Regions from separate parts of the Nonomuraea recticatena genome, predicted to be linked through region 3. Evidence: riboswitches for the same ligand, from Rfam matches in the RefSeq annotation. Region 3 holds a riboswitch; each other region holds the start of a gene.
What was found. Region 3 has a riboswitch for thiamine pyrophosphate ahead of ABFX50_RS34905 (purine-cytosine permease family protein). Riboswitches for the same ligand answer to the same signal wherever they lie in the genome.
Positions count from the first base shown of each region.

Region 1: it holds a riboswitch for thiamine pyrophosphate, as region 3 does, so the genes downstream of both, thiC (phosphomethylpyrimidine synthase ThiC) here and ABFX50_RS34905 (purine-cytosine permease family protein) in region 3, are expected to answer to the same signal.
Region 2: it holds a riboswitch for thiamine pyrophosphate, as region 3 does, so the genes downstream of both, thiO (glycine oxidase ThiO) here and ABFX50_RS34905 (purine-cytosine permease family protein) in region 3, are expected to answer to the same signal.

Region 1 covers NZ_BAAATE010000012.1:163,967-167,212, forward strand. Annotated here, with positions in the region: gene ABFX50_RS23805 (phosphoribosylanthranilate isomerase) at 1-157, shown strand, start outside; gene thiC (phosphomethylpyrimidine synthase ThiC) at 181-1,872, opposite strand; TPP riboswitch at 1,865-1,978, opposite strand; gene clsA (cardiolipin synthase ClsA) at 2,105-2,689, shown strand; gene ABFX50_RS23820 (mannose-1-phosphate guanyltransferase) at 2,694-3,246, shown strand, end outside.
Region 2 covers NZ_BAAATE010000006.1:387,525-390,770, forward strand. Annotated here, with positions in the region: gene ABFX50_RS15830 (Rv2175c family DNA-binding protein) at 1-249, opposite strand, end outside; gene ABFX50_RS15835 (NAD(P)/FAD-dependent oxidoreductase) at 280-1,455, opposite strand; TPP riboswitch at 1,513-1,627, shown strand; gene thiO (glycine oxidase ThiO) at 1,616-2,671, shown strand; gene thiS (sulfur carrier protein ThiS) at 2,686-2,886, shown strand; gene ABFX50_RS15850 (thiazole synthase) at 2,879-3,246, shown strand, end outside.
Region 3 covers NZ_BAAATE010000024.1:53,805-57,050, reverse strand. Annotated here, with positions in the region: gene ABFX50_RS34910 (methylated-DNA--[protein]-cysteine S-methyltransferase) at 1-308, shown strand, start outside; gene ABFX50_RS34905 (purine-cytosine permease family protein) at 305-1,651, opposite strand; TPP riboswitch at 1,641-1,755, opposite strand; gene ABFX50_RS34900 (rhodanese-like domain-containing protein) at 1,868-2,191, shown strand; gene ABFX50_RS34895 (Fpg/Nei family DNA glycosylase) at 2,200-3,078, opposite strand; gene ABFX50_RS34890 (TenA family protein) at 3,122-3,246, opposite strand, start outside.

The DNA.
Region 1 (3,246 bases), on a different contig from region 3:
CTGGCTGCTGGCGGGCGGCCTCGACCCCGGCAACGTACGGCAGGCGATCGAGGCCGCGCGGCCGTGGGGCGTGGACGTCTCGAGCGGCGTCGAGGTGGCCAGGGGCGTGAAGGACTCCGCCCTCATCCGCTCCTTCCTCAGGGCGGCCCGCTCCTAGACTTCGGTCTGTCCCCGCTCCTCTCACGGAAGCGGCGGTCTGTCGGTCAGCTGCACGTAGACCTCGCCGCCCCCGGCCACGAACTCCTCCGACTTGGCGCGCATGCCCTCCGCCGCCCGCAGGTCGTGCGAGATGCGCATCGAGCAGAACTTCGGCCCGCACATGCTGCAGAAGTGCGCCGTCTTCGCGGGCGCGGCGGGCAGCGTCTCGTCGTGGAAGGAGCGGGCGGTGCCGGGGTCGAGGGACAGCTCGAACTGGTCCTCCCACCTGAACTCGAAGCGCGCCTCCGACAGCGCGTCGTCCCACTCCTGGGCCTTCGGGTGCCCCTTGGCGAGGTCGGCGGCGTGCGCGGCGATCTTGTAGGTGATGACGCCGGTCTTGACGTCCTCCCTGTCGGGCAGCCCCAGGTGCTCCTTCGGCGTGACGTAGCAGAGCATGGCGGTGCCGTACCAGCCGATCATGGCCGCGCCGATCCCCGAGGTGATGTGGTCGTAGCCCGGTGCGATGTCGGTGACGAGGGGGCCGAGGGTGTAGAAGGGGGCGTCGTCGCAGAGCTCGCGCTGCAGGTCGACGTTCTCCTTGATCTTGTGCATGGGCACGTGGCCAGGGCCCTCGACCATGACCTGGACGTCGCGGGAGCGCGCGATCCCGGTGAGCTCGCCCAGCGTGCGCAGCTCGGCGAACTGGGCCTCGTCGTTGGCGTCGGCGATCGAGCCGGGGCGCAGGCCGTCGCCGAGGGAGAAGGCGACGTCGTAGGAGGCGAGGATCTCGCACATCTCCTCGAAGTTCTCGTACAGGAAGTTCTCGCGGTGGTGGGCCAGGCACCACGCCGCCATGATCGAGCCGCCGCGCGAGACGATGCCGGTCTTGCGGCCGACGGTGAGGGGGACATAGGACAGACGCACGCCCGCGTGGACGGTCACGTAGTCGACGCCCTGCTCGCACTGCTCGATCAGGGTGTCGCGGTAGACCTCCCACGACAGGTCGGGCGCGACCCCGCCGACCTTCTCCAGCGCCTGGTAGAGCGGCACGGTGCCGATGGGCACGGGTGAGTTGCGGATGATCCACTCGCGGGTGGTGTGGATGTCACGACCCGTCGAGAGGTCCATGACGGTGTCGGCGCCCCAGCGGATGGCCCAGGTCATCTTCTCCACCTCCTCCTCGATGGAGGAGGAGACGGCGGAGTTGCCGATATTGGCGTTGATCTTGACGAGGAAGTTGCGGCCGATGATCATCGGCTCGCTCTCGGGATGGTTGACGTTGGCCGGGATGATCGCCCTGCCCGCGGCCACCTCGGCGCGGACGAACTCGGCCTCGACGCCCTCCCTTACGGCGACGAACTCCATCTCCTTCGTCACGACGCCCCTGCGGGCGTAGGCGAGCTGGGTGACGGGCCCGCCCGCCGCCCTGAGCGGCTGGCGCCGCGCGCCCAGGCGGGGCACGGCCTGGCCGCGCTTCCACGAGGCCTGGTCGCGGTAGCCGTCGTCGAGCGGCTTGACCTGGCGGCCGCCGTACCCGACGACGTCGGCGCGATCGAGGATCCACTGCTCGCGCAGGGGGCTCAGGCCGCGCGTGACGTCGGTCTCGACGGCAGGGTCGGTGTAGGGGCCCGAGGTGTCGTAGACGGTGAACACGGTGCCGTCGCTCAGTCCGATCTCCCGCATGGGGACCCTGAGCTCGCCCTGGTAGGTCTTGGAAAAGCGCGCGCCACTCATCGCGCAAACTCCCTTCGCCGGCATTACCCGGAGCAGGTTCTGGCGGTCGGCGGCTGGTCAGCCGTCCTCTCAGCCCGGTCCGCACCGGGCTCCCGCGTTGGTCGGCGCCACCGTAACCCGATCACCCGGGTGTCGCGCAAGCCCCTGCCGCCCGCGGGCGGCCGAACCCGCGCGGAAACAGCGGGCGGGCGGCTCAGCGTGCGCAGGTGGGTGACGCAGTAGGGTCGGCAGCGTGAGTGAAACTTCCGCCGAGGACCGAATCTGGACGGTTCCGAACCTGCTGAGCTTCCTGCGTCTGCTCGGCGTCCCCGTGTTCCTCTGGCTGGTTCTCGGGCCCAAGGCGGACGGCTGGGCGATCGCGCTGCTCATGGTCGCGGGGTTCACCGACTGGCTCGACGGCAAGATCGCCCGCGCGTGGAACCAGACCAGCAGGCTCGGCCGTCTCATCGACCCCGCCGCCGACAAGCTCTACGTCTTCGCCACCCTGCTCGGCCTGCTGCTGCGCGAGGTCATCCCATGGTGGCTGGTCGCGATCATCCTGGGCCGCGAGATCTTCGTCGGATGTTTCTTCCCCGTGCTCCGCAAGTACGGCTACAAGGCACTGCCCGTGCATTTCCTCGGCAAGGCCGCCATGGCCAATCTGATGTACGCCTTCCCCCTCCTCTTCCTGGCCTCGCACACCGGAGCCTGGTATGCCGATATTGCAAGGATTATCGGATGGGCGTTCGCCATCTGGGGAACGGGCCTGTACTGGTGGGCAGGACTGCTGTATGTGGTACAGGTGCGCCAACTCGTAACCGCTGCGAAGAAGGAGTGATCGAGTGAAGGCGGTCGTCATGGCAGGCGGGGAGGGGACTCGGCTGCGGCCGATGACCGCGAACCAGCCCAAACCCCTGCTCCCCGTGGTCAACCGCCCGATCATGGAACACGTCCTCCGCCTGCTGAAACGCCACGGGTTGACCGAGACCGTCGTCACCGTCCAGTTCCTCGCCGCGCTGGTGCGCAGCTACTTCGGCGACGGCGACGAACTGGGCATGCGCCTGCACTACGCCACCGAAGACCTTCCCCTCGGCACGGCGGGCAGCGTCAAGAACGCGGCCGACAAACTCCGCGATGATCGTTTTCTCGTTATTTCCGGTGACGCCCTGACCGATATCGACTTATCGGACATGATCAGGTTTCACCGCGAGAATTCCGCCCTCGTCACGATCGGGCTGACCCGCGTCCCCAACCCACTCGAGTTCGGCATCATCATCGTTGACGACCAGGGCAGGGTGCAGCGCTTCCTGGAGAAGCCCACCTGGGGCCAGGTCTTCTCCGACACCGTCAACACCGGCATCTACGTGATGGAGCCCGAGGTCCTCGACGAGGTCG
Region 2 (3,246 bases), on a different contig from region 3:
GTAGCCGGCGTCGAGCAGGAGCGTGAGCGTGCCCGGCAGGCCCTTCACGACGTCCTTGCCCTCGAGGAAGGCCGCCGGCACCTGCGGGCCCCCGCCGCCTCGCCGTACGCCGACGAGCTTGCGGTCCTTGAGGAGCTGCTTGGCCCTGCCGATCGTCAGATCGAGGCGCTCGGCCACCTGGGGGAGAGTGAGCCACTCGCCGACGAGCTGGTCGGTCTCCCGATCTATCTGTGCAACAGAAAGCGTCACGAATCCACCACTACCACATCGCGTCCTTGCTCAAACAACACAATCACGGAGAGCCACCTCGGGATCGGCCAGGCGCCCTGGGTCCAGCCGCTGGCCGGCCTCGATGAGCCTACGGCCCTGGACGAGGTCTCGAGGCCTGTTGACGGTCAGCACAGCCGCCAGCCTGTCGTCGTCGTGCAGCCAGCAGACCGACCACCTGCTCACGGGAGCCGCGGCCGACGGGTCGCCGCGGCGCACCAGGCGGGCCCCGGGGTGGTGGCCCGCGTACTGCACCATGTGGCCGAACTGCTCCGACCAGAAGTACGGAACGGGATCGTACACGGACTCGTCGCCCAGCAGGCTGGCCACGGCGACCTCGGGGGCGTTGAGCGCGGTGTCCCAATGCTCCACGCGCAGCCTGGTGTGGAAGCGGCGCGACCACCAGGCCGCGCAGTCGCCGACGGCGACGACGTTCGGCAGGGAGGCGCGCAGGTGCTCGTCGGTGACGACGCCGTTGTGCAGGTCGATGTCGGAGCCGGCCAGCCACTCGACCGTGGGCCGCACGCCGATGCCGGTCACCACCACGTCGGCCTCCAGGCTCCCGCCGCCGACCAGGCTCACCCCGCCGGGGTCCACGGAGCCGACCATGGTGTTCAGCCGCAGGTCGATGCCGTCGTACCAGGGGATCGTGTGCGCGCCCACCTCGGCGCCGACCACGTGCGCGAGCGGAGCGGGGCCCGCCTCGAGCACCGTGACCGCGCAGCCCGCCCTCATGGCGGCCGTGGCCACCTCCGCGCCGATCCAGCCCGCGCCGATGATCACCACCCTGGCCCCCTGGACGAGCTCGGCGCGCAGCGCCAGCGCGTCGTCGAGGGTGCGCAGGACGTGCTGGCGGCCCTCGCCGGGCAGCCTGATCGGCTCCGCGCCGGTGGCGATCACCAGGCCGTCGTAGGCCATCTCGCCCTCGGTGGTCTCCACCACGCCCTCGGCCAGGCCCTTGGCCGACACCCCCGCCCTGTGCTCCACCCCCATGCCCTCGAGGTCGGAGTCGACGAAGCTGGAGTCGGCGTCACCCAGCAACACCGCCTTCGACAGGGGTGGCCGGTCGTAGGGCCGGTGCCGCTCCTCCCCCAGCAATGTGATCGTGCCGCCGAATCCGCGCGCCCTGAGAGCTTCGGCGCTGCGTACACCGGCCAGTCCCGCACCTACCACCACGACATGCTTCACGGTCAAGACCATAACCAATGGTTCAAGGGGGACGTCCGGCGTGAGTAGGCTGGTCGGTGGAAGACGCGCGGGAGTCCGGCCACACCGGGCTGAGAGGAAGGCTTGACGGGCCTTCGACCGCAAGACACCTGATCCGGATCATGCCGGCGAAGGGAGCGAGATGGACCTGATCGTGGGCGGCGGCGTGGTGGGCCTGTCCATCGCCTGGCGCCTGGCCCGCGCCGGCCAGGACGTCACCGTGATCGACCCGGCCCCCGCCTCCGGCGCCTCCCATGCGGCCGCGGGCATGCTGGCCCCCGTCAGCGAGGTCGCCTACACCGAGGAGCCGCTGCTCAGGCTGGGCCTGGCCGCGCTGGAGCGCTGGCCCGCCTTCGCCGCCGAACTGGAGGCCGACAGCGGCCTGTCGGTCGACTACCGCGCCCACGGCACGCTCGACGTGGCCTTCGGCGCCGACGACCTGGCGGCGCTCGAGGAGCTCGCGGCCTTCATGGACAAGCTGGGGCTGCCCGTCGAGCGGCTGACGGGGCGCGAGTGCCGTCGCCTGGAGCCGATGCTCTCGCCGTCCGTGCGGGGCGGGGTGCTGGCGGGCGGCGACGCGTGGGTGGATCCCCGCCGCGTCACCGCGGCCCTGCTGGCCGCGCTGGAGACGATGAGGGTCCCCGTCGTCCCTCGCCGCGCCACCGACCTGCTCGACGGCGCGGTACGGCTGGCCGACGGCGAGCTCCTGACCGGCGAGCGCGTCGTCCTGGCGGCGGGGGCGTGGAGCGGCGAGCTCGCCGACGTGCCCGTGCGCCCGGTGAAGGGCCAGATCATGCGCCTGCGCTCCCCCCACCCGCTGCTCGGCAGGTGCGTGCGCGGCATGGTGCACGGCTCGCCCGTGTACCTCGTCCCGCGCGGCGACGGCGAGGTGGTGGTCGGCGCGACGCAGGAGGAGTTGGGCTTCGACACCAGGGTGACCGCGGGAGGCCTGTACGAGCTGCTGCGCGACGCCAGGGAGCTGGTGCCGGGCGTCACCGAGCTGGAGCTGGCCGACGTGGTGGCGGGCCTGCGCCCCTGCACCCCCGACAACCTGCCGCTGGTCGGCGAAGTGCGCCGGGGGCTCGCGCTGGCGACCGGACATCACAGAGGCGGAGTCCTGCTGGCTCCGCTCACCACCGCCCTGCTCCAGGGCGAGGAGCCCGAACTGGCCGCCCTGTGCTCGCCACAGCGGTTCTAGACAAGGAAGTGCTGATGGAAGTGACGATCAACGGCGCCGCGCACGAGGTGCCCGACGGCACCACGGTGGCGCAGGCCGTCCAGCGGCTGACCGAGCAGACGACGGGTGTGGCCGTCGCGGTCAACGACGAGGTGGTCACCAGGGGCACGTGGGCGACCACGCCGCTGGCCGACCGCGACAGGATCGAGATTCTCACGGCGGTGCAGGGTGGATGAACTGATCATCGCGGGAGAGAAGTTCTCCTCGCGGCTCATCATGGGCACAGGGGGCGCGCCCTCGCTGGAGGTGCTCGACCAGGCGCTGGTCGCCTCGGGCACCGAGCTGACCACGGTGGCGATGCGCCGCCTCGACCCCGCCGCGCGCGGCAGCGTGCTCGACGTGCTGCGCGAGCGGCGGATCAAGGTGCTGCCCAACACCGCGGGCTGCTTCACCGCGGGCGAGGCGGTGCTGACCGCCAGGCTGGCCCGTGAGGCGCTCGGCACCGCATGGGTGAAGCTCGAGGTCATCAACGACGAGCGGACCCTGCTGCCCGACCCGATCGAGACCTTCGACGCGGCCGAGCGGCTGGTCGCCGA
Region 3 (3,246 bases):
TGCGCCGCGAGCTCGACGCCTACTTCTCCAGGCGCCTGCGCGCCTTCACCACCCCCGTCGACCTGCAGCTGGCCACGCCGTTCGCGCGCACGTTGCTGCAGATGACCATGGCAGTGCCGTACGGCACCAGCACCACCACCGCCGACCTCGGGGCGCGCATCGGACGGCCACAGGCGCTGCGCGCGGTGGGCAACGCGCTGAACGCGAACCCGGTGTGCGTGATCGTGCCATGCCACCGGGTCCGCGACCGCGAGAGCTATCCGGGCGGGGCGACCGCCCTTGAGCGCCTGCTGAGGATCGAGGGTTAGCGCCTGCTTCGCCGTACGAAGCCGATGGCCAGGGTGACCAGGCCCGCCACCAGGAACGCGCCCACGGCCGCGCTCATCCACGGCTGCCTGGTGAAGCCCAGCGCCGTGCGCGCGCCGTCCCAGATCGCCGCCCACCAGCTGATCGTCGAGGGCGCGGCCAGCAGCCACCAGGTGACGAAGCCCAGCGCCCACGGCGCGACCATCGGCCAGCGCGAGGGGGCGTGCTCACTGGTGTCCCACGTGCTGGCGCGGCCGAGCACGAAGTAGTCGACCACGAGGACGCCCAGCATCGGGACGAAGACGGCGCCGATGATGCTGAGGAAGGCGCTGTAGGAGTTGACGTCCACCAGCAGCGCCACGCCGATGGTCAGCACGCCGATCGCGATGGAGAAGATGCGCCTGTCCACGCGGGGCATGAGGTTCTGCAGCGACATGGCGGTGGAGTAGACGTTGGCGAAGGACTGGTCGGTCTCACGCAGCACCAGGATGCCGAAGAACAGCGCGCCCAGCGGGGCGGCCACGAACGGGCCGAACACCGTGGTCGGATCGTTCAGCACGGCGTCGTGCCCGGCGATCGCGACCGCGTAGACGCCGATGGCCAGGCAGGCGACCTGCGCGACCGTGTAGCCGCCCACGACGCCGGTGAAGGCGGCGCGGCTGCTGCGCGAGTGCCTGGCGTAGTCGGCGGCCACCGGCACCCACGACACCGACAGCGCGATCACGAAGTCGACGGCGGGGGCGAAGGCGTCCCAGCTGCCGCCGGACGGCGCCGGGGCCGAGCGCAGGAAGACGACAGCGAACCAGATGGTCGAGATGATCACGCCGATCGTGACGACCCGCCTGATCAGCCTGATGGCGCCGAGCGGGTAGATCGTCAGCCCGGTGGTGATCGCCCCCGCGAGGAGCACCCAGACCGCGTACGGCACGGCGTCGCCGAAGATGGCCTGCGCGCCCATCGAGATGACCCACAGCTCGAAGGCGCCCCACCCGAGCATCTGGATGATGTTGAGCACGGTCGGGACGTAGGAGAGCTTGGCCCCGAACAGCCCTCTGAGCAGGACCATCGCGGGCTGGCCCGTCTGCGCGCCGGGGATGGCGGCCAGGCCCACCATGGCGGTGCCGATGAGGCTGCCGACGACGGTCGCGGTGACCGCGGCCGTCATCGACAGCGGGTTGTCGTCGAGGAGGGGGTTGATGAGGAAGAGCGCGAAGGAGAAGCCGAGGAGGCTGACGCCCAGGTTGGCCCAGAACGCGCCCTGGTCGAGGATGCCGAGAGTCTTGGGGGGAGCCTCGTCGAGGGTCAGAGGGACTTCTGCATGCTTGGGGTCGATGACATGCGTCATCACACGCTCCCTACGCCGGCATTACCCGGACAGGTTCATGCGGTCGGCGGCGCAGGAGCCGCCCTCTCAGCCCGGTCATCGCCCGAGCTCCCGCGGTTTGTAATTTTCGACCGAATTATGTCACTTAACGACTTTCTGGCAAGAGGCCGCTCCTCGAAGCCTCACGCGTCGCCCCTCCGGGCGTGGTCAGGGGTTCGGTTCCCCGAGAATGGAGGTATGAGTGTTCCTGAGATCGAAGTGACCGACGTGCCCGCGGGCGCCTACCTGCTCGACGTCCGTGAGCAGGACGAATGGGTCGCGGGCCACGCCCCCGAGGCGGTGCACATCCCGCTCGCCGAGTTGCAGGCGCGGGTCGAGGAGGTGCCCGCCGACCAGCAGGTGTACGTCGTGTGCAGGGTCGGCGGCCGCTCGGCGCACGCCGCCGCATGGCTGAACCACATCGGGCGCGACGCCGTCAACGTCGGCGGCGGCATGCAGTCGTGGGAGATGGCCCGCAAGCCCATGGTGAGCGAGACGGGTCAGCCGCCCTTCGTCGCCTGAGCGGGGCCCTACTTCAGCAGCTTGGACATCCGCCGGTCGGCGAGGATCTTGCCCTCGGTCTGGCAGGTGGGGCAGTACTGCAGCGAGGAGTCGGCGAACGACACCTCGCGGATCGTGTCACCGCACACGTCGCACGTCTGCCCCGCCCTGTTGTGCACGCGCAGCCCCGACTTCTTCTCCGCCTTGAGGTCCTTGGCGGCCAGGCCGTGGGCCCTTTCGACCGCGTCGCGCAGCGTGGTCACGATCGCCTCGTGCAGGTCGGCGATCTGCGTGTCGGTCAGCGTGGCCGAGATCTTGAAGGGCGACATCCTGGCCGCGTGCAGCACCTCGTCGGAGTAGGCGTTGCCGATGCCGGCGATGATCTTCTGGTCTCTCAGCAGGCCCTTGATCTGGGTGCGGTTACCGCCCACGATCTGCTTGAGCGCGCTGGGCGTGAACTCGGGCGCGAGAGGGTCGGGGCCGAGCGAGGCGACGCCGGGGACCTCCTCGGGGTCCTTGACGACGTAGACGGCCAGGCGTTTCTGCGTGCCCGCCTCGGTCAGCTCGAAGCCCGGCGCCACGCCGTCGTCGTCGGGCGCCAGCCGTACCCTCACCGCCAGCGGCCCCTTGCCCGGGCGGACGGGTTTCGCGCCCGACAGGTCGTCGCGCCAGCGCAGCCACCCCGCTCGCGACAGGTGGAAGACCAGGTGGAGGCCGTCGCAGTCGAGGTCGAGGAACTTGCCGTGCCTCGCCACGCCCGTGACCGTCAGCCCGCCGAGCGCGGTGACGGGCGGGTCGAAGGTCTTGAGCGCCTGGAAGGCGACGACGTCGACGGCCAGCATGGTGCGCCCCACCGCCCGCTCGCGCAGGAACTCGGCGAGCGACTCCACTTCGGGAAGTTCCGGCATGCGTCCAGAATATGGTCCACAGCCTGTGGAAAGCAGCTCCGCCCTACGGGACGTCCCAGAAGGCCAGCTCGTGTCGCATTCCCTCGGCGAACAGCTCCTTCGCCCTCGAGAGATCGGGCGCCGCCTCGTCGATCATCTCGGCGATGCGCCCAGCCAGGGCGGCGAAAC